Regions from separate parts of the Marinobacter sp. CP1 genome, predicted to be linked through region 2. Evidence: predicted binding sites of a transcription regulator. Region 2 holds the regulator's gene; the other holds the start of a gene.
The links. The regulator sigma-54, encoded in region 2, starts transcription at its own class of promoters, with help from an activator protein. The targets are predictions, from matches to a motif close to ANTGGCATNNANNTTGCTNT.

Region 1: a site for sigma-54 is predicted at 4,896-4,915, ahead of flhA (flagellar biosynthesis protein FlhA). Genes of this name have one in related genera too.

Annotation. Positions count from the first base shown of each region.
Region 1 covers NZ_CP011929.1:357,878-366,673, reverse strand. Annotated here, with positions in the region: gene fliQ (flagellar biosynthesis protein FliQ) at 1-149, shown strand, start outside; gene fliR (flagellar biosynthetic protein FliR) at 153-938, shown strand; gene flhB (flagellar biosynthesis protein FlhB) at 945-2,081, shown strand; gene ACP86_RS01680 (hypothetical protein) at 2,464-2,901, opposite strand; gene ACP86_RS01675 (uracil-xanthine permease family protein) at 2,882-4,138, opposite strand; gene upp (uracil phosphoribosyltransferase) at 4,141-4,779, opposite strand; gene flhA (flagellar biosynthesis protein FlhA) at 4,998-7,178, shown strand; gene flhF (flagellar biosynthesis protein FlhF) at 7,239-8,546, shown strand; gene ACP86_RS01655 (MinD/ParA family protein) at 8,615-8,796, shown strand, end outside.
Region 2 covers NZ_CP011929.1:546,376-555,171, forward strand. Annotated here, with positions in the region: gene ACP86_RS02560 (KdsC family phosphatase) at 1-44, shown strand, start outside; gene lptC (LPS export ABC transporter periplasmic protein LptC) at 41-625, shown strand; gene lptA (lipopolysaccharide transport periplasmic protein LptA) at 609-1,163, shown strand; gene lptB (LPS export ABC transporter ATP-binding protein) at 1,141-1,866, shown strand; gene ACP86_RS02580 (RNA polymerase factor sigma-54) at 2,018-3,544, shown strand; gene hpf (ribosome hibernation promoting factor) at 3,646-3,954, shown strand; gene ptsN (PTS IIA-like nitrogen regulatory protein PtsN) at 4,042-4,512, shown strand; gene rapZ (RNase adapter RapZ) at 4,541-5,425, shown strand; gene ACP86_RS02600 (HPr family phosphocarrier protein) at 5,433-5,702, shown strand; gene mgtE (magnesium transporter) at 5,712-7,073, shown strand; gene yjgA (ribosome biogenesis factor YjgA) at 7,089-7,616, shown strand; gene ACP86_RS02615 (carbon-nitrogen hydrolase family protein) at 7,626-8,471, opposite strand; gene ACP86_RS02620 (YhdP family protein) at 8,502-8,796, opposite strand, start outside.

The sequences.
Region 1 (8,796 bases), 190 kb from region 2:
CGACCCAGATAAACGAGCAGACCCTGAGCTTCCTGCCACGCCTGCTGGTCACGCTTGTCGTTATCATCGTCTGGGGACCCTGGATGCTGACCCAACTGCTGGACCATGCCAACCGCCTGATCTCCAGCATCCCTTACCTGATCGGCTGACGGATGATACCGGCGGAAATCAGCGCGGACGTTATCGGCCAATGGGTCGGCCAGCACCTCTGGCCGCTGTTCCGCCTGGCCAGCTTCCTGATGGTGATCCCCATTTTCGGTGCCCAGCTGGTGCCGGCCCGGATCCGTCTCGGGCTGGCCTTGCTGATGACCATACTCATCGCGCCCATGATACCGCCCGTTCCTCAGGTGGAAGCCCTGAGCGCCGATGCCGTGGTCATTACCCTGCAGCAGATACTCATCGGCGTCGGCATGGGCTTTGCGCTGACCGCACTCTGGCAGTTGTTCGTGATTGCCGGCCAGATGATCGCCATGCAGATGGGGCTGGGCTTTGCCTCAATGGTCGATCCGGCCAACGGTGTGAACGTGCCCGTACTGTCCCAGATCTACACCATCACCATCACCCTGTTGTTCCTGGCCATGAACGGACACCTTGTTGCCTTCGAAGTCTTTATCGAAAGCTTCCGGACCCTGCCTATCGGCATGGAAGGCCTGGGCCAGAACGGCGTCTGGGAACTGGCCCACCGGATCAGCTGGATGTTTGCCTCCGCCATGCTCCTGGCGTTGCCGGCGGTTACCGCCGTGCTGATCGTCAACATCTCCTTCGGCGTGATGACCCGTGCGGCACCGCAGATGAACATCTTCGCCCTCGGTTTCCCGATTGGCCTGATTTTTGGATTGTTTGCCATATGGGTGCTGCACGCCAATTTTCTGCCGCACTTCGATCAGTACGCCCGGGAAACCTTTGATTTCATGCGGGGACTGCAGGGGCAGCCGTAAAGACTCATGGCCGAAGAAGACGACAACAGTCAGGAAAAAACGGAAGAGGCCACCCCCCGAAGGCTCGAAAAGGCCAAGGAGGAGGGCCAGACTGCGCGCTCAAAAGAGCTGGCCACCATGGCCGTCCTCCTGGCAGGCGCCGGCGGCATGCTGATGTTCGGCGCCAGCCTGGGAGCCTCGTTGGAGGCGATCATGCGAGATAGCTTCGTTATCGAACGCTCCGCCATCTTCGACATGCGCCACATGAGCGTGCAGCTCATTGAATCCTCCAAGGAAGCGGCCTGGGCTCTCTCTCCCATTCTGGTATTACTGCTGATCGCCGCTATCTTCGGCTCCATCGGCATCGGCGGCCTTCTGATCAGCGGCAAAGCCGTGGCCCCGAAACTCAATCGCATGGACCCCATCAAGGGCCTCGGGCGCATGTTCTCAATGCGCTCCCTTATCGAGCTGGTAAAGGCCATTGCCAAGGTCGGTCTGGTAATGGCCTTGGCCATTCTGATCCTCGATCTGCGCACGGAAGACTTGTTGGCCATTGCCGAGGAGCCGGTGGTGCCGGCCATGGAACATGTACTCTGGACCATCGCCTGGAGCTTTTTCCTGCTTTCCTGCGCCACCATCATCATCGCGGCGATCGACGTACCCTTCCAGATCTACGATCACCAGAAAAAACTGCGCATGACCAAGCAGGAGGTGAAAGACGAATACAAGGACACCGAGGGCAAACCCGAGGTCAAAGGCAAGATCCGCCAACTCCAGCGTGAAATGGCCCAGCGCCGCATGATGCAGGACGTGCCTACGGCAGATGTGGTGATCACTAACCCGACCCATTACGCCGTTGCCCTGAAATACGATCAGAAGGCGATGGCCGCGCCGATAGTGGTGGCCAAGGGCGCCGATGAGGTAGCCTTCAAGATCATGGAAATTGCCCGTGAGAACAAAGTCGAGATTCTGAGAACGCCGCCGCTGACCCGGGCGGTGTACCACAACACCGACATCGGCGAGGAGATTCCCGATGGCCTCTACATGGCCATTGCCCAGGTGCTCGCCTATGTGTTCCAGCTGCGTCAGTTCCGCAAGGGGCGTGGGCCTAAGCCCGGTATGCCTGATTTCCCGATTCCCTCGGACTTGCGGCGCGACGTCTAGTTTGGAGTTGGGTTCCTTTTGGTAGCCTGCGGGTTTGGGAGTTAGCGCGGTTGTGGGTGGCCTTTTCAGGACACGCTACGAGCACATCCATGTGCGCTTGACTGTGGCCATCCATGGCCACAGACAGTCCTTAAAAGGCCACCCACAACCACTTATCAACCCCCCCCCTCGATATCGCTGAAAAATACTCATCCAACTCACGATCTTTTGGCGGATTCCCGTCAGGTTTGCGAGGTTTGTGGGGCTGCCTCCCAAAAATGTCGGCGGCCATGGATGGCCGACGCCAAGCGCACATGGATGTGCTCGTAGCGGTTTTTGGGAGGCAGCCCCACAAACCTCTTCCCGCTAAATCATCAGGCTGGGGCAGGAGTGGAAGGCGAGATCAGCAACCAGCCTCGATAACCCGAACCATCGGCTCCCCGCGGCTTTCCGGAATCGGCAGTATCCCATACGAGGCCCGCGGGTCATGGACCGTGGTCGAGGTAAAGCCGCAGGACAGGAAGTGCTTGCGGGCCTGCTCGTCGGTCTGGAAGTGGAACGGTACCTCGCTACGGGTAACGGCCCCGAGGACGCCACCGAGCACTTTGAGGGTAGTGTTCAGCACCGGCTGGCGGGGTTGGTAGTAGCTTTCGGAGAGGTAAACCGAGCCCGGGCGTTTGGCCATGGCGGCGGCCAGTCGGCCGGTGGCCATCAGGCGGAGGGCCTTGCGGGCGGCCATGTCGGGCAGATCGGCTTCGACCATGTGGAGCAGAGGGTGTTTCTGCCGTAACCGAATGCCGCGGGGGGGCATGCCGGAGCTGTCAGTCGGCTTTCTGCTCATAGACGGCTTTACCCCATGCCTCGCGGCTGCCGGGCAGTATCAGGTTCAGGATGATGGCAGCCACCGCACAGAGCGCGATGCCTTCGAGATGCCCGAGCACCATGCCGCCAATACCGAACACCAGGGTAACGCCCACGATAACCAGGTTGCGAGACTGCGAAAGATCTACCTGGTGGCGGATCAGTGTGTTCAGGCCAACGACGGCAATGGAACCGAACAGCAGGCAGAGGATGCCGCCCATGACGGGCACCGGGATGGTTTGCAGTGCTGCGCCGAACTTGCCAACGAAAGCCAGAACAATGGCGATGCAGGCAGCCCACCACATGACCTTGGGGTTGAAGTTCTTGGTGAGCATAACGGCGCCGGTGACTTCCGAGTAGGTGGTGTTGGGCGGTCCTCCAAGCATGGAGGCGGCGCTGGTGGCCAGGCCGTCACCCAGCAGGGTGCGGTGCAGGCCCGGTTTTTCCAGGTAGTTCTTTCGGGTCACGTTGCCGATGGCCAGCACGTCACCGATGTGTTCGATGGCCGGCGCAATGGCGACCGGGATCATGAACAGCACGGCGCCCCAGCTGAACTCCGGCGCAACAAAGTTGGGAACGGCGAACCAGGCGGCTTCCCGGATTGGCGTGGTATCCACGATACCGGCAAACGCGGAGAGGATGTAGCCGGTTATAACGCCGAACATGATCGGAATCAGCCGGAAAATGCCTTTCGACCAGACCGACATGATGATGGTCACGGCCAGAGAGATCATGGCGATCCAGATGGCGGTGTCGTAGGGGATCAACTGAGTGGCGCCGTCACCGGTGCGACCCGAGGCCATGTGAACCGCAACCGGTGCCAGGCCGAGGCCGATGGTCATGATCACCGGGCCGATGACCACGGGCGGCAGCAAGCGACGGACAAAACCGGTGCCCCGCAGGCGTACCAGGCCACTCAGGAAAATGTAGAGAATACCCGCGGCCATCAGCCCGCCGAGGGTTTCTTCCATGCCAAACCGGCCTTTGGAGGCAATCACCGGGGCAATGAAGGCGAAGGACGAGGCCAGGAAGATCGGGATCTGGCCGCCGGTGACTATGTGGAAAATCAGGGTGCCCAGACCGGCGGTAAACAGCGCCACGTTGGGATCCAGTCCGGTAATCAGGGGCATCAGAACCAGTGCGCCGAACGCCACCAGCAGCATCTGGGAGCCAGCAATGGCCTGTTTCCAGACCGGGTCGTTGGTATGGTCCTGCATTCTTAAACGTCCTTTTGCTTGGTGCCGAAGATTTTGTCGCCGGCATCGCCGAGACCCGGAAGGATGTAGCCTTTGTCGTTGAGGCGCTCATCAACGGAGGCGGTGTAGATAGATACGTCCGGATGTTTCTCCAGAACCTTTTCAACGCCTTCGGGCGCGGCGACCAGAACCAGGGCCCGGATCTCGGTGCTGCCAGCCTTCTTGAGCAGGTCAATGGTGGAGATCATTGAGCCGCCGGTGGCGAGCATCGGATCGACAATCATGGCCATACGCTGGTCCAGTTCGCCCACCAGCTTTTCAAGGTAGGTGCTGGCCTCGAGGGTTTCCTCGTTGCGGATCTGGCCGACAACACTGACTCGGGCCACCGGAATCAGGCTGAGGACACCGTCAAGCATGCCAAGGCCGGCCCGCAGGATCGGCACTATGGTGACCTTCTTGCCGTGAATCTGTTCCACGTTAACCGGCCCTGCCCAGCCTTCGATGGTCTTTTCCTGCAGATTGAAGTCTTTGGTGGCCTCGTAGGTCAGGAGTGCACCGACTTCCTGTGCCAGCTCCCGGAAATTCTTGGTGCTGATATCCGCACGGCGCATGATGCCGAGCTTGTGGCGGATCAGAGGGTGTTTTACCTCGTGGATTGGCATGGGGTCACCTGTGTGTCTGGTTGGAATTTTGGCGTCGCGATCAAATGGCGCAAGGATACCGCATCTGGCAAGGCGAGTCAGGCCGCAAATGGCTGCTTAACGGAAATCCCCTAAGGGGTGGTACGGATCTTGCGATAACCCTTCCAAACGACGCTCCGGTGTCAGATTTTCGACCTTCAAAACGCCTGCAGGCACGGCCAATCGGAGAAGTATCCGGCATGGACAGAGCTTTAGTCCTCAATAACGTCAAAACCCTGACGCGGGGCAACCTGGGCATACCCATCATGCTGATGGGCTTGCTGGGCATGATGATTCTGCCCATGCCGGCGTTCCTCCTGGACGTGTTCTTTACTTTCAACATCACCCTGTCCATTGTCATTCTGCTGGTGTGTGTCTACGCCCTGCGGCCGATGGAGTTTGCGTCCTTCCCGACAGTCCTGCTGGTAGCCACACTTTTGCGTCTCGCCCTGAACGTGGCGTCCACCCGGATTGTTCTGCTGAACGGCCACGAAGGCGGCGATGCCGCCGGTAAAGTGATCGAATCCTTCGGCGCCGTTCTGATCGGCGGCAATTACGCCGTGGGTCTGGTGGTGTTTGCGATCCTGATGATCATCAACTTCCTGGTCGTGACCAAGGGTGCCGGCCGGGTCTCCGAGGTGAGCGCCCGTTTCACGCTGGATGCCATGCCAGGCAAGCAGATGGCGATTGATGCGGACCTGAACGCCGGCCTGATCAATCAGGATGAGGCCAAGCATCGACGTGCCGAAATCGCCCAGGAAGCGGATTTCTACGGCTCCATGGACGGTGCGTCCAAGTTTGTGAAGGGCGACGCCATTGCCGGCCTGCTGATTCTTGCGATCAACATCATTGGCGGTATTGCCATTGGTATGCTGCAGCACGGCCTGGATTTCGGGCTGGCCATGGAGCGATATGCGCTGCTGACCATTGGCGACGGCCTGGTGGCACAGATTCCCTCGCTGCTGCTGTCCACGTCTGCTGCAATCATGGTAACGCGGGTTACCTCCAGCCAGGACATGGGCGGCCAGATCCTCCAGCAAATGTTCAGTGCGCCCAAGGCGCTGTCCATTGCCGCCGCTATCCTGATCATTCTCGGTCTGATTCCCGGAATGCCCCACGTGGCCTTCCTGGGTCTGGGTGCACTGGCCGCCGGCGCTGCCTGGTATATCTGGAAGCACCAGAGACAGACCGTCGAAGAAGATGGCGCATTCCCGGCTAGGGGCGCGGGCGGGGCGGCTCCACGGCCGGCGGGTCGTGATCTGCCTCCAGGCGGTGATGCTGGCGGCGATCAGGGGCGTCAACTACCGGCCCCCGGAGAGACCAAGGAGCTGGGTTGGGACGATGTGTCCACTGTCGATATTGTCGGTCTGGAAGTGGGTTACCGGTTGATCCCGCTGGTGGACAAGTCACAGGGTGGCCAGTTGCTCAGTCGTATCAAGGGCGTTCGTAAAAAGCTGTCCCAGGATCTCGGCTTCCTGATGCCCTCGGTCCACATTCGAGACAACCTCGATCTGATGCCCAATGTCTACCGCATCACCCTGATGGGCGTGACCATTGCCGAAGCGGAAATCCATCCGGACCGCGAACTGGCCATCGACCCCGGTCAGGTATTCGGAAAGATAGAAGGCATTGAAGGCAAGGATCCGGCGTTCGGTCTGGACGCCAGCTGGATTGAGCCAGACAAGAAAGACCAGGCCCAGACGCTCGGCTATACCGTGGTCGATGCCAGTACGGTGGTCGCGACCCACCTTAACCAGGTACTGCAGAAACACGCCCACGAGCTGCTGGGCCATGAGGAAGTCCAGAAATGGCTGGATCAGCTTGAAAAGATTTCTCCGAAGCTGGCCGAGGAACTGGTACCCACCACCGTATCCATCAGTCTGCTGCTGAAAGTGCTGCAGAACCTCCTGAAGGAAGAAGTGCCGATCCGAGACATGCGGTCCATTGCCGAGGCCATCGTGAACGTGCATCCGAAGAGTCAGGATCCGAAGCTGTTGACCACCGTTGCGCGGCAGTCCCTGCGCCGGATGATTGTCCAGAGTATCTGCGGCAACGAATCGGAGATACCGGTGATCACCCTGGATCCGGATCTGGAACAGTTATTGCTGAAGTCTGTTCAACAGAGTCAACAATCCGGCGGACAGGAAGATATTGGCCTGGTCCTGGAGCCGAATATGGTTGAAAAACTCCAGCGCTCGCTTCAGGAGAGCGTCCAGCGTCAGGAGATGCTCGGCAAGCCAGCCATTCTGCTGGTGTCCGGGCCCCTGAGGCCGGTGCTGGCGAAGTTCGCCAGCTACGGGGTAGAGCGGCTCCATGTGCTCTCGTACCAGGAAATTCCGGATAACAAACAGATTACGATCGTGGCGTCCGTTGGCCAGTAACGGCGCGGATGACAGAGCGGACAGCGCCGGCACGGCGTTGCCGGTGGAGGAAGAGGCATCATGAAAGTAAAACGGTTTTTTGCTCAGACCATGGCCGAGGCGCTCAAGCAGGTCAGTGAACAGATGGGGCCGGACGCCGTGATCCTTTCCAATCGTCGGGTCGACGGCGGTGTCGAAATTGTGACGGCGCTGGACTATGACGAGAATATGGCGCGCCAGCGACTGGGCAACCAGGCAGAAGAAGCCACCAACGGGTCCCGCTTGGCCGAGATGCAGGCCGACCAGCACAGGCGTCTTGAGGACGAGCTGAGCCGGTCCCGGGACCGCATCCGTGAAGTACGGGAAAAGCGGGCATCGCAGGGCGCGAGCTACGCCGGTTCGTTCGCTGCCATTCAGGAAGAGGTGAGCGGTGGTTTTGGTGATATTGAACCTCTGCCACAGGCGCCGAGGGAAGCCTATTCCGATGAGCTGGCGCAGATGCGGGCCGAGATCAGCTCGCTCAAAGACATGATGCAGGGCCATCGGCCGCAACAGGAGCCGGAGGTTTCTGCGACCACCGCCGTGCAGCAGAGGCTTGCCGAGCGCTTGCAGGAGTTCGGCCTCGGCAGTGATCTGGCGGGGTCAATTTCCCGTCGTCACAAGGCGGGGCGCCTGGAAGACGGTTGGAAGCAGTCCCTGAAAATGCTGTGTACCGGGGTTCGGACCTCCCGAATGGAGTGGCTGGATGAGGGCGGCGCCTATGCGTTGGTGGGTCCGACAGGGTCCGGGAAAACCACCACCATCGGAAAACTCGCCGCTCGTTACGTGCTCAAGCATGGCTCCGATTCCGTGGCCCTGGTTACCACGGATCGCTATCGGGTGGCGGCGCACGAGCAGTTATTCGTGTTCGGTCGGATCCTGAATGTGCCGGTTCGGGTCGTGGATGAAAGTCACAGTCTGGACGATATTCTGGACGAACTGTCAGACCGTCATCTGGTGCTGATTGATACCGCCGGACTGACCAGTGCGGACAAAGGCTACCAGGAACAGCTGGCCGAACTGGCTCGCAGCCATCACAATATCAAAACCCATCTGGTGGTCTCGGCAACCAGTCAGCCTCGCATCATGAAATCCGTGTGGCATTGCTATAAGATGGCAAATCTTGCGGGCTGTGTGATGACCAAAATCGACGAGGCCCTGACGCTGGGCGAGTCTCTCGGGTTTGTGATGGAAACCGGTCTGCCGGTAGCCTATTACACAGACGGCCAGAAGATTCCTGAAGACCTGCACCACGCAGAAGCCGTTCCGCTGGTGCGGTTGGCCGTGGATCGGCTGAAAACACTCCAGCAACAGCAAGCGGTCGCAGAGGGCCTGAAAGAGCACGCCTGAGACCGGACAGATTGACAGCAGGCGTCGGAGACAAAGCCGGCGAAACGTGGCGAGAGACCAAAAACAGTATGAGCAGAGCACATCCGGTACAGGTGATTGCAGTTTCCGGCGGAAAGGGTGGTGTCGGCAAGAGTAACGTGTCGGTGAACCTCGGAATCGCCCTGGCGCAGAAAGGCCGGAGAGTGGTGCTGCTCGACGCCGATCTGGGGCTCGCCAATATCGACGTCTTGCTGGGCATCACTGCCAATCG
Region 2 (8,796 bases):
GGCTTGACGCAGCACTTGCCCCCTATCTGGAGCCCGAGGCATGAACTGGCTGCTGGACAGACCCTGGCTGCGAGCACTGGCACTGGCTGCTACCGTGGTGGCAGCCGTATTCCTGCTCTGGCGCAGCGATGAACCCCCTGTGATTGATGACGAGGCAGCGGCCCTACGGGGAGACGCCGAACCAGACGGTTTCGTGGTGAATGGTCAGTACACCTCCTTCGATGAAGCGGGCAATCTCAAGATCCGGTTTTCCAGCCCCCGAATTGAGCAGTTCGAGGAAGGCAACCTGGCCACCATGGAATCTCCCCGGGCCGAGCTGTACGGGGACCAGGAGGCCCTGCCGTGGATTGTCGAGGCCGACAATGGCAGCTTGCTGCAAAACCAGAATCTGGTGTACCTGACGGACAATGTCCGGGTTCAGCGCACGATTGGCGAACGGGACGCCGTCCTGACAACATCAAGCCTGACCCTGGATAACGACCGGGGCATGGTATATACAGACGCGCCCGTAGAAATACGTGATGTTACCGGCATAACCCGGGCCACGGGCATGAAAGCGTGGATAGACGAACGAATTCTGGAACTGAACTCCCAGGTGGAAGGACTCTATGAAACCGGAAACTAACCGATACCGGCGCCTGATGGCTGCCCTGCTAACGGTCGTGATGATCGGCCCGGCGGCTGCATTTGACCTTGATTCTGACACTCCTATCAAGGTCACCGCAGATACCGCCCGCCTGGATGACGGCCAGGGCATTGCCACCTACACCGGCGCTGTGGAACTTGAGCAGGGCAATACCCGCCTGACTGCCGAGCGGGTCGTCCTGTACCGGACCGAGGACGGCCTGAGCCGGATCGAAGCCTCTGGTACGCCCGCTATATACCGTCAACCGGCGCGCGAGGGGGAAGGCGAAACCGATGCCCGTGCCCTGAACATTACCTGGTCTGCCACCGACAGCCAGCTGACCTTTGAACGGGAAGCAGTCATCGAGCAGAATGGCAACCTGTTCCGGGGTGATGTCATTCATTATGATACCGTCGGCCGGGTTGTCACCGCTGAGGGCGGCGCAGACACCGGCGAGGGCAGCGGCCGGGTAGAGATGGTGATTCAGCCACGCAGTACAGACAGACAGGGATCCGATGGCAGTTCTGAGAGCCAGTAACCTGGCAAAGAGTTACAAACAGAAAAAAGTGGTGATCGACGTTTCCCTGGAAATCCGCAGTGGGGAAATTGTCGGGCTGCTTGGTCCCAACGGTGCCGGGAAAACCACCTGCTTCTATATGATCGTTGGGCTCGTCCCCGCTGATCGCGGGCGGATCACGATCGACAGCCGGGATATCACCCCCCTGCCCATGCATGGTCGGGCCCGCCAGGGCATCGGTTACCTGCCCCAGGAAGCCTCGGTCTTCCGCAAACTGTCCGTACGCGACAACATCATGGCCATCCTCGAAACCCGGCCGGGGCTGGGCAAGGCAGAGCGGGAGAAGAAGCTCGAGGGTTTATTGGAAGAATTCCACATCACCCATATCCGGGACAGTGTTGGCATGGCATTGTCCGGCGGTGAACGCCGACGGGTGGAGATTGCCCGGGCACTGGCCATGGAGCCGGCTTTTATCCTGCTGGATGAACCCTTCGCCGGTGTGGACCCCATATCCGTCAGTGACATCAAACACATCATCCGGCACCTTCGGGACAAAGGCATTGGCGTTTTGATCACCGACCACAACGTGCGTGAGACCCTGGACATCTGCGAGAATGCCTACATTGTTTCCGGCGGCCACATCATCGCCTCCGGCAATGCCGACGCCATCCTGGCCAACCAGCAGGTCAAGGAAGTCTATCTCGGCGACGAATTCAGACTCTGACACCCAATGGCTGATTGTTTTGATGATCTGTAGCAAGTAAACTCGGCAAAGAACTTGCTAGGGTAAATTAAAATCACGGCAAGTAACCGGCATATAAAGATTTTTTCACGACTTATGACACAACGCGCTGATGAGTGACGGATCCTGAACCATGGTTATGAAAGCCTCCTTACAGTTAAAGCTGGGTCAAAGCCTGACCATGACGCCCCAGCTGCAACAGGCGATCCGGCTTCTCCAGCTCTCCACTCTCGACCTCCAGCAGGAAATCCAGCAGGCACTGGAATCCAACCCCATGCTGGAGACCTCCGAGGACGATGACCAGACCGACGCAGCCAGCGAAAACGACGAGCGCGAGGCCAACGCCACCGAGTCCGCCGCTGAAGCTGCCCCGGAACCGGCCAGCGACTGGGATGAATCCGAGAACGGCCCGGACTGGTCCTCGGAGAACGAGATTCCTGACAACATTCCGGACGATCTGCCGGTTGATACCGCCTGGGACGACATCTACCAGTCCGCACCAGCGCCGGCAGCCCGCAACGACGACGAAAACGATCACGATTTCGAAACCCGTAATTCCCCGACCGAAACGCTTCAGGATCACCTGGAATGGCAGCTCAATCTGACGCCCCTCAGTGAACGGGACCAGGCCATTGCCCATGCCCTGATGGATGCAGTGGACGAACGGGGCTATATCACCAGCCCGCTGGAGGAAATCCACGCCGGACTGCTGGATGAGAACGATGAAGACCCCCTTGAACTGGATGAAGTGGAAGCCGTGCTTCACCGCCTGCAACACTTTGATCCGCCCGGCGTGTTTGCCCGGGACCTACAGGAATGCCTGCTGATCCAGCTCAACCAGCTGCCGCCGGAAACACCCTGGCTGGCCCAGGCACGCCTTGTAATTACCCATTACATCAACCTGCTGGGCAACCGCGATTACGCCCAGTTGCTGCGCCGCAGCCGCCTGAAAGAAGACCAGTTGCGGGATGTCCTGGCGCTGATCACCGGCCTGAATCCGCGGCCGGGCGATGTCATTGACCGGGCCGAACCCGATTATGTGATTCCGGACGTGATCGTTCGCAAACACAATGGCCGCTGGCGTGTTGAGCTGAATCCTGAAATTGCACCGCGCATCCGGGTCAATGCCAGCTATGCTTCACTTATAAGGCGTGCGGACAGCAGCGCAGACAACACCTACCTGCGCGACCAGTTGCAGGAGGCCAAGTGGTTCATCAAGAGCCTGCAGAGCCGCAATGAGACCTTGCTGAAAGTCGCGACCCGTATTGTCGAGCACCAGCAGGGATTCCTGGATCACGGTGAAGAAGCCATGAAACCGTTGATTCTTTCAGACATCGCCCAGGCGGTAGAGATGCATGAATCGACCATTTCACGGGTAACCACCCAGAAATACATGCATACCCCCCGTGGCATTTTCGAGCTGAAGTACTTCTTCTCCAGCCATGTCAGCACTGACGAGGGTGGAGAATGCTCCTCCACGGCCATACGCGCGATGATCAAGAAGCTGATTGCGGCGGAAACGCCCAAAAAGCCGTTGAGCGACAGCAAAATTGCAGCCATGCTAGGGGAACAGGGTATCAAGGTTGCGCGACGCACCGTTGCCAAGTACCGGGAGGCCATGCACATTCCGCCGTCCAACGAGCGCAAGCGGCTGGTCTGAATACCCGGGGGCCGGGACGCAACACCGTATTCGCCGGCGCATAATGCGCCAGCACCCAGACCGGCTCCCGGGAGCCGGCACGATGACAACAGGAGACGCCTATGCAACTCAATATTTCAGGCCATCACGTAGAACTGACTCCCGCACTGAAGGATTATGTTTCAGAGAAGTTCGAGAAGCTCGAGCGTCACTTTGACCACATCAGTAACTGCCAGGTGACCCTGGAAGTGGAAAAGGTGCGCCAGATTGCGGAAGCCACGTTGCATGTGGTTGGTGGTGAGATTCACGCAAAGGCAGAAAATGAGGATATGTACGCAGCCATCGATGCCCTGATCGACAAGCTTGACCGTCAGATCCTCAAGCACAAGGAAAAGAATGTAGACCGGATGCACGGAAACGGCTCTCGCTAACTGACTGTTTTCATGCAATTCATCTAATCGAGCTGCGACATGAGTAACGTGTCGCAGCCTTTTTTTTAACGGAAACGCAGTCGATCCATGAGCGACACATCCCTGACCATAGAGAACATTCTTGCTCCGGAGCTCACCCTCTGCAGGGTAGCTGCGTCCAGCAAGAAACGGGCCCTGGAGTTTATTGCCGAGCAGATAAACCATCAGGACAACACGCTCAGCGAGACCCAGCTCTTCAACAACCTGATTTCCCGCGAGCGCCTGGGCAGCACCGGCATTGGCCAGGGAATCGCCATTCCCCACTGCCGTCTGGAAGGACTTGATCACGTGGTGGGCGTGCTGATGACGCTGGAAGAAAGCGTCGAATTCGATGCTATCGACAATCAGCCGGTGGATCTGATTTTCGCCCTGATCGTCCCGAAGGAAGCAACGAGCGAACACCTGGAGCTGCTCAGCCAACTGGCTGAAAAGTTCAATGAGCGGTCGTTCTGTGATCGCCTCCGGCAATCCGAGGACGCCAGCACGCTGTACCAGCGCATGACCGCCTCAGGCGGCTGATATTCACTGCAGTGGAGGTAAGGTGGTCATGAAGCTGATTATCGTCAGTGGCAGGTCCGGTTCGGGCAAGAGTACCGCACTTCATGTGCTGGAGGACCTCGGGTTTTATTGCATCGACAATCTTCCTATTGGCCTGCTCTTCCCCCTCACACGGGAAGCCGCCAGCCAGACCAGGCCTGGTCGACTGGGCAAGATGGCCGTCAGTATCGATGCGCGGAACCTTTCCGGCGAGCTGGCCAATTTCGAGGAGATCTACCGGCGCCTCCAGGAAACCGGGGTTACCGTTGAAATCATCTTCCTGGACGCCGACGAGCAGTCGCTTCTGCAGCGTTTTCACGCCACCCGCAGAAAGCATCCGTTGAGTGACGACAGGACCTCTCTCCGGGAAGCCATTACCAGCGAGAAGAAACTGCTGGAGCCCCTCTCCAAGCTTTCCGATCTTTACGTAAATACCACCGGCATGTCCATGTACGAGCTGCGGGACATGGTCAAGCAGCGCGTGGTCGGTCGAAAAGATCAGGAACTGGCTCTCCTGTTTCAGTCATTCGGCTTCAAACACGGCGTGCCGCTGGATTCCGACTACGTTTTCGATGTCCGCTGCCTGCCCAACCCCTACTGGGATACCAGCCTCCGCAAGTATGTCGGGACGGATCAGCCGGTTATCGAGTTTCTGGAAAAAGAACCGGCAAGCCGGAAGATGATCGAGGACCTGAAATCATTTCTGGATACCTGGCTGCCCTCCTTTGCAGACAGTAACCGCAGCTATATGACCATTTCCATTGGCTGTACCGGCGGCCAGCACCGGTCGGTGTATGTGTGCGAGCAGTTGGGTGAGTACTTCCGGCAACGGTACAGCAATGTGCAAGTGCGGCACACCGAGCTGCCACACCTGCAGACCCGGGAAGAGATCTGATCAAGCCATGATTCGCCGCCCCATTACCATCATCAACAAACTGGGCCTGCATGCGCGCGCCACTGCGAAGCTGGTCAACACGGCATCGGAATACGACAGCAGCGTGCGTATCAGCGGCAAAGGCCGGGATGTGGACGCGAAGAACATCATGCAGGTGATGATGCTGGCCGCCAGCAAAGGAACCGATGTGGAGCTCATTGCCGACGGACCGGATGAGGAACAGGCCATCGAAGCATTGGTGGAACTGATTAACGACTATTTCGGTGAGGGTGAGTAAAATAAACACATGACCGATATTCTGGAAAAAAGCCAGGCCCGCCAGCGTCTTCGTTCCCTGAGCGAAGCGCTGGACAGTGGCGCACTGAAGCAGGTTGCCCGCATCCTGAACGGTGGCCTGAGCCCCAGTGATATTGCCCATTTGCTGGAGTCCTCACCGCCCCGGCAGCGGGCCCTGCTGTGGAACCTGGTGGACAAAGACCTCGAAGGCGAGGTTCTCCAGTATCTCAGTGATGATATCCGAGGCTACTTCCTGAGCCAGCTGAACGCTCAGGAACTGGCGGACATCATCGAGGATTTCGAGTCAGACGACCTGGCCGACCTGCTGCAGCAGCTGCCGGATACGGTCATCCAGGAAGTCCTGGAGACCATGGACGAGCAGGACCGGCAACGGGTGGAGGAAGTTCTCTCCTATCCGGAGGACACCGCCGGCGGTCTGATGAACACGGACACCATTACGGTGCGCCCGGACATCAGTATCGATGTTGTGCTCCGCTACCTTCGCAGGCACCGCACCCTGCCACCCATGACCGACAGCCTGATCGTGGTCAGCCGCCGGGACGATTTCATTGGCATGCTGCCCATCACGAAAATGCTGGTCTCCAACCCCGCCTCCACCGTGCGGGAAGTCATGGATACCGACATCGAGCCCATTCCCGTGAGCCTCTCCGACACCAAGGTAGCGACATTGTTTGAACGCTACGACCTGATCTCGGCGCCGGTGGTAAACGAGGAGGGCCGCCTGCTGGGTCGGATCACCATCGATGACGTGGTTGACGTTATCCGGGAGGATGCGGACCACTCACTGATGAGTATGGCGGGTCTGGACGAAGACGAGGACACCTTTGCGCCGGTGTGGAAAACCACCCGTCGCCGTGCCGTCTGGCTGGGCATCAACCTGATTACGGCACTGACCGCCTCCGCCGTCATCGGGCTATTTGAAGACACGATCGCCAAAGTGGTGGCGCTCGCAGTGCTGATGCCAATTGTTGCCAGTATGGGCGGCATTGCTGGTAGTCAGACGCTTACACTGGTGATTCGCGGTATGGCCGTGGGGCAGATCAGCGGCGCCAACGTAGGCTGGCTGCTGAACCGGGAATTTCTGTCAGGGATACTGAACGGCCTGCTCTGGGCCGCCGTGGTGGCGGGTGCAGCCATGCTCTGGTTCCAGGATGTGATGATCGGCGCGATCATTGCTGCCGCGCTGGTGATCAATCTTGTCGCCGCAGCGCTGGTTGGCACGGTTCTGCCACTGTTTCTCAAATCTCGCAATATTGATCCGGCCCTGGCAGGCAGCGTGATTCTCACGACTGTGACCGATGTAGTCGGGTTCATGGCCTTTCTTGGCCTCGCGACGATTTTCTACGCTTAAGCGGATCTCGGATTTATGAAAGACCATCAAGACAACGACGCGCCGGAATACGACGGCCCGAGCAAATCCCAGCTGAAACGGGAAATGCATGCCCTGCAGGATCTGGGCAAGCGGATGCTGGACCTGAGCAACGATCAGCTGGAAACCTTGCCAATCAGCGAGACCCTCCGCGCCGCGATCGAGGAATCCCGCCGTATCCGCCAGAACGAGGCCAAACGACGGCACCTGCAATACATCGGTAAGGTCATCCGACAGGAAGATGATCCTGAAGCCCTGGCGAAAGCCATCGACGCCTTCGATGCCGGTAGCGAAGAACACACCCGCAGACACCACCTGGCGGAACGCTGGCGGGACCGGATGATTGCCGAAGGCGATTCCGTTGTTGGCGAGTTCTTCAGCTACTGCCCCACTGCCGATATGCAGCACCTGCGAAACCTTGCTCGAAACGCCCGAAAAGACGTCGAAAAACAGAAGAACACCGGCCAGGCCCGGAAACTGTTCCGTTATCTCAGGGAGTGCATCGATGACGCCGAGGCCATGTGAGCCGTTGGTTCAACCTTTGAGCCGGCGGTGCTCCCACACCGGCATCCGGGCGCGCAGATTGGCTACCTGATCGGCGTCCAGTTCGGCGGTGACCAGGCCCGGGCCTTCCCCCATTTCCGTCACGATCCGCCCCCAGGGATCACAGATCAGGCTGTGGCCATAGGTGCGACGGCGCTCGCTGTTCTGGCCACCCTGGCCAGGTGCCACTAACCATACCTGGTTCTCGATCGCGCGGGCCCGGATCAGGGGGTACCAGTGGGCATCACCGGTCTGCCAGGTGAAAGCGCTCGGAAGGCAAATCCAGTCGACATCCTGCTCACGCAGCAGCCTGAACAGCTCCGGAAAGCGAAGATCGTAGCAGATCGCCAACCCCAGCTTGCCCGCGGGCGTATCCACGGTCACTATCTGTTCGCCGGGCTCGAAGGTGTCCGATTCACGGTATTGACCATGGGCGTCTTCCACCATGGCATCAAACAGGTGAATCTTGTCGTAACGGGCAACTTCCTCACCCTGGTCATCAAAGACAATGCAGGTTGCCCTGACCCGATCCTCCAGATCTGAGCCGTCCGGTCGTTTGGCCACGGGCATCGATCCGCCAACGATCCAGAGCCCCAGTTTCCGGGCCTGTTCGGCCAGGAAGGTTCTTATGACAGGCTCGGCCCCCGCCTCCTGGCGACCACGATCAATCATCTGACTGGTGGCCAGAACCGCAAAATTCTCAGGCAGTACGGCGACCGAGGCGCCCTGCTCGGCAGCCCGGGCCAGCAGCTGTTCCGCTTCGCGCAGATTGGCGTCAATGTCATGACCGCTGACCATCTGGATGGCTGCGACCCGGTTGGAAACACGCTTGTTCATGACTGCCTCCGATATTGCCAAACAGAAAAGTTATTCGCCGGTGTCAAAAACCCGTTGCAGATTCACTTCCGGCTCGTCCCATGAGCCGGTCACGCTGTAGGTTGCGCTTGTCAGCCTGCTCAAAGGATCGCCCAGAATCTTGTCCAGCACAAACAAGGCGCCGCCGATCGGCGCACCGGCACCCATGAGCAGCGCCGCCAATGGCAGATTCTGAGTCAGGGGCAACACAACCACAAGCCGCATATCCAGCTCCTCGCTGGCCATATTGGTCGTGCCACTGAGTTTGAAGGCGCCGGATGGGCCCACTATTTGCAGTTCGGGATCC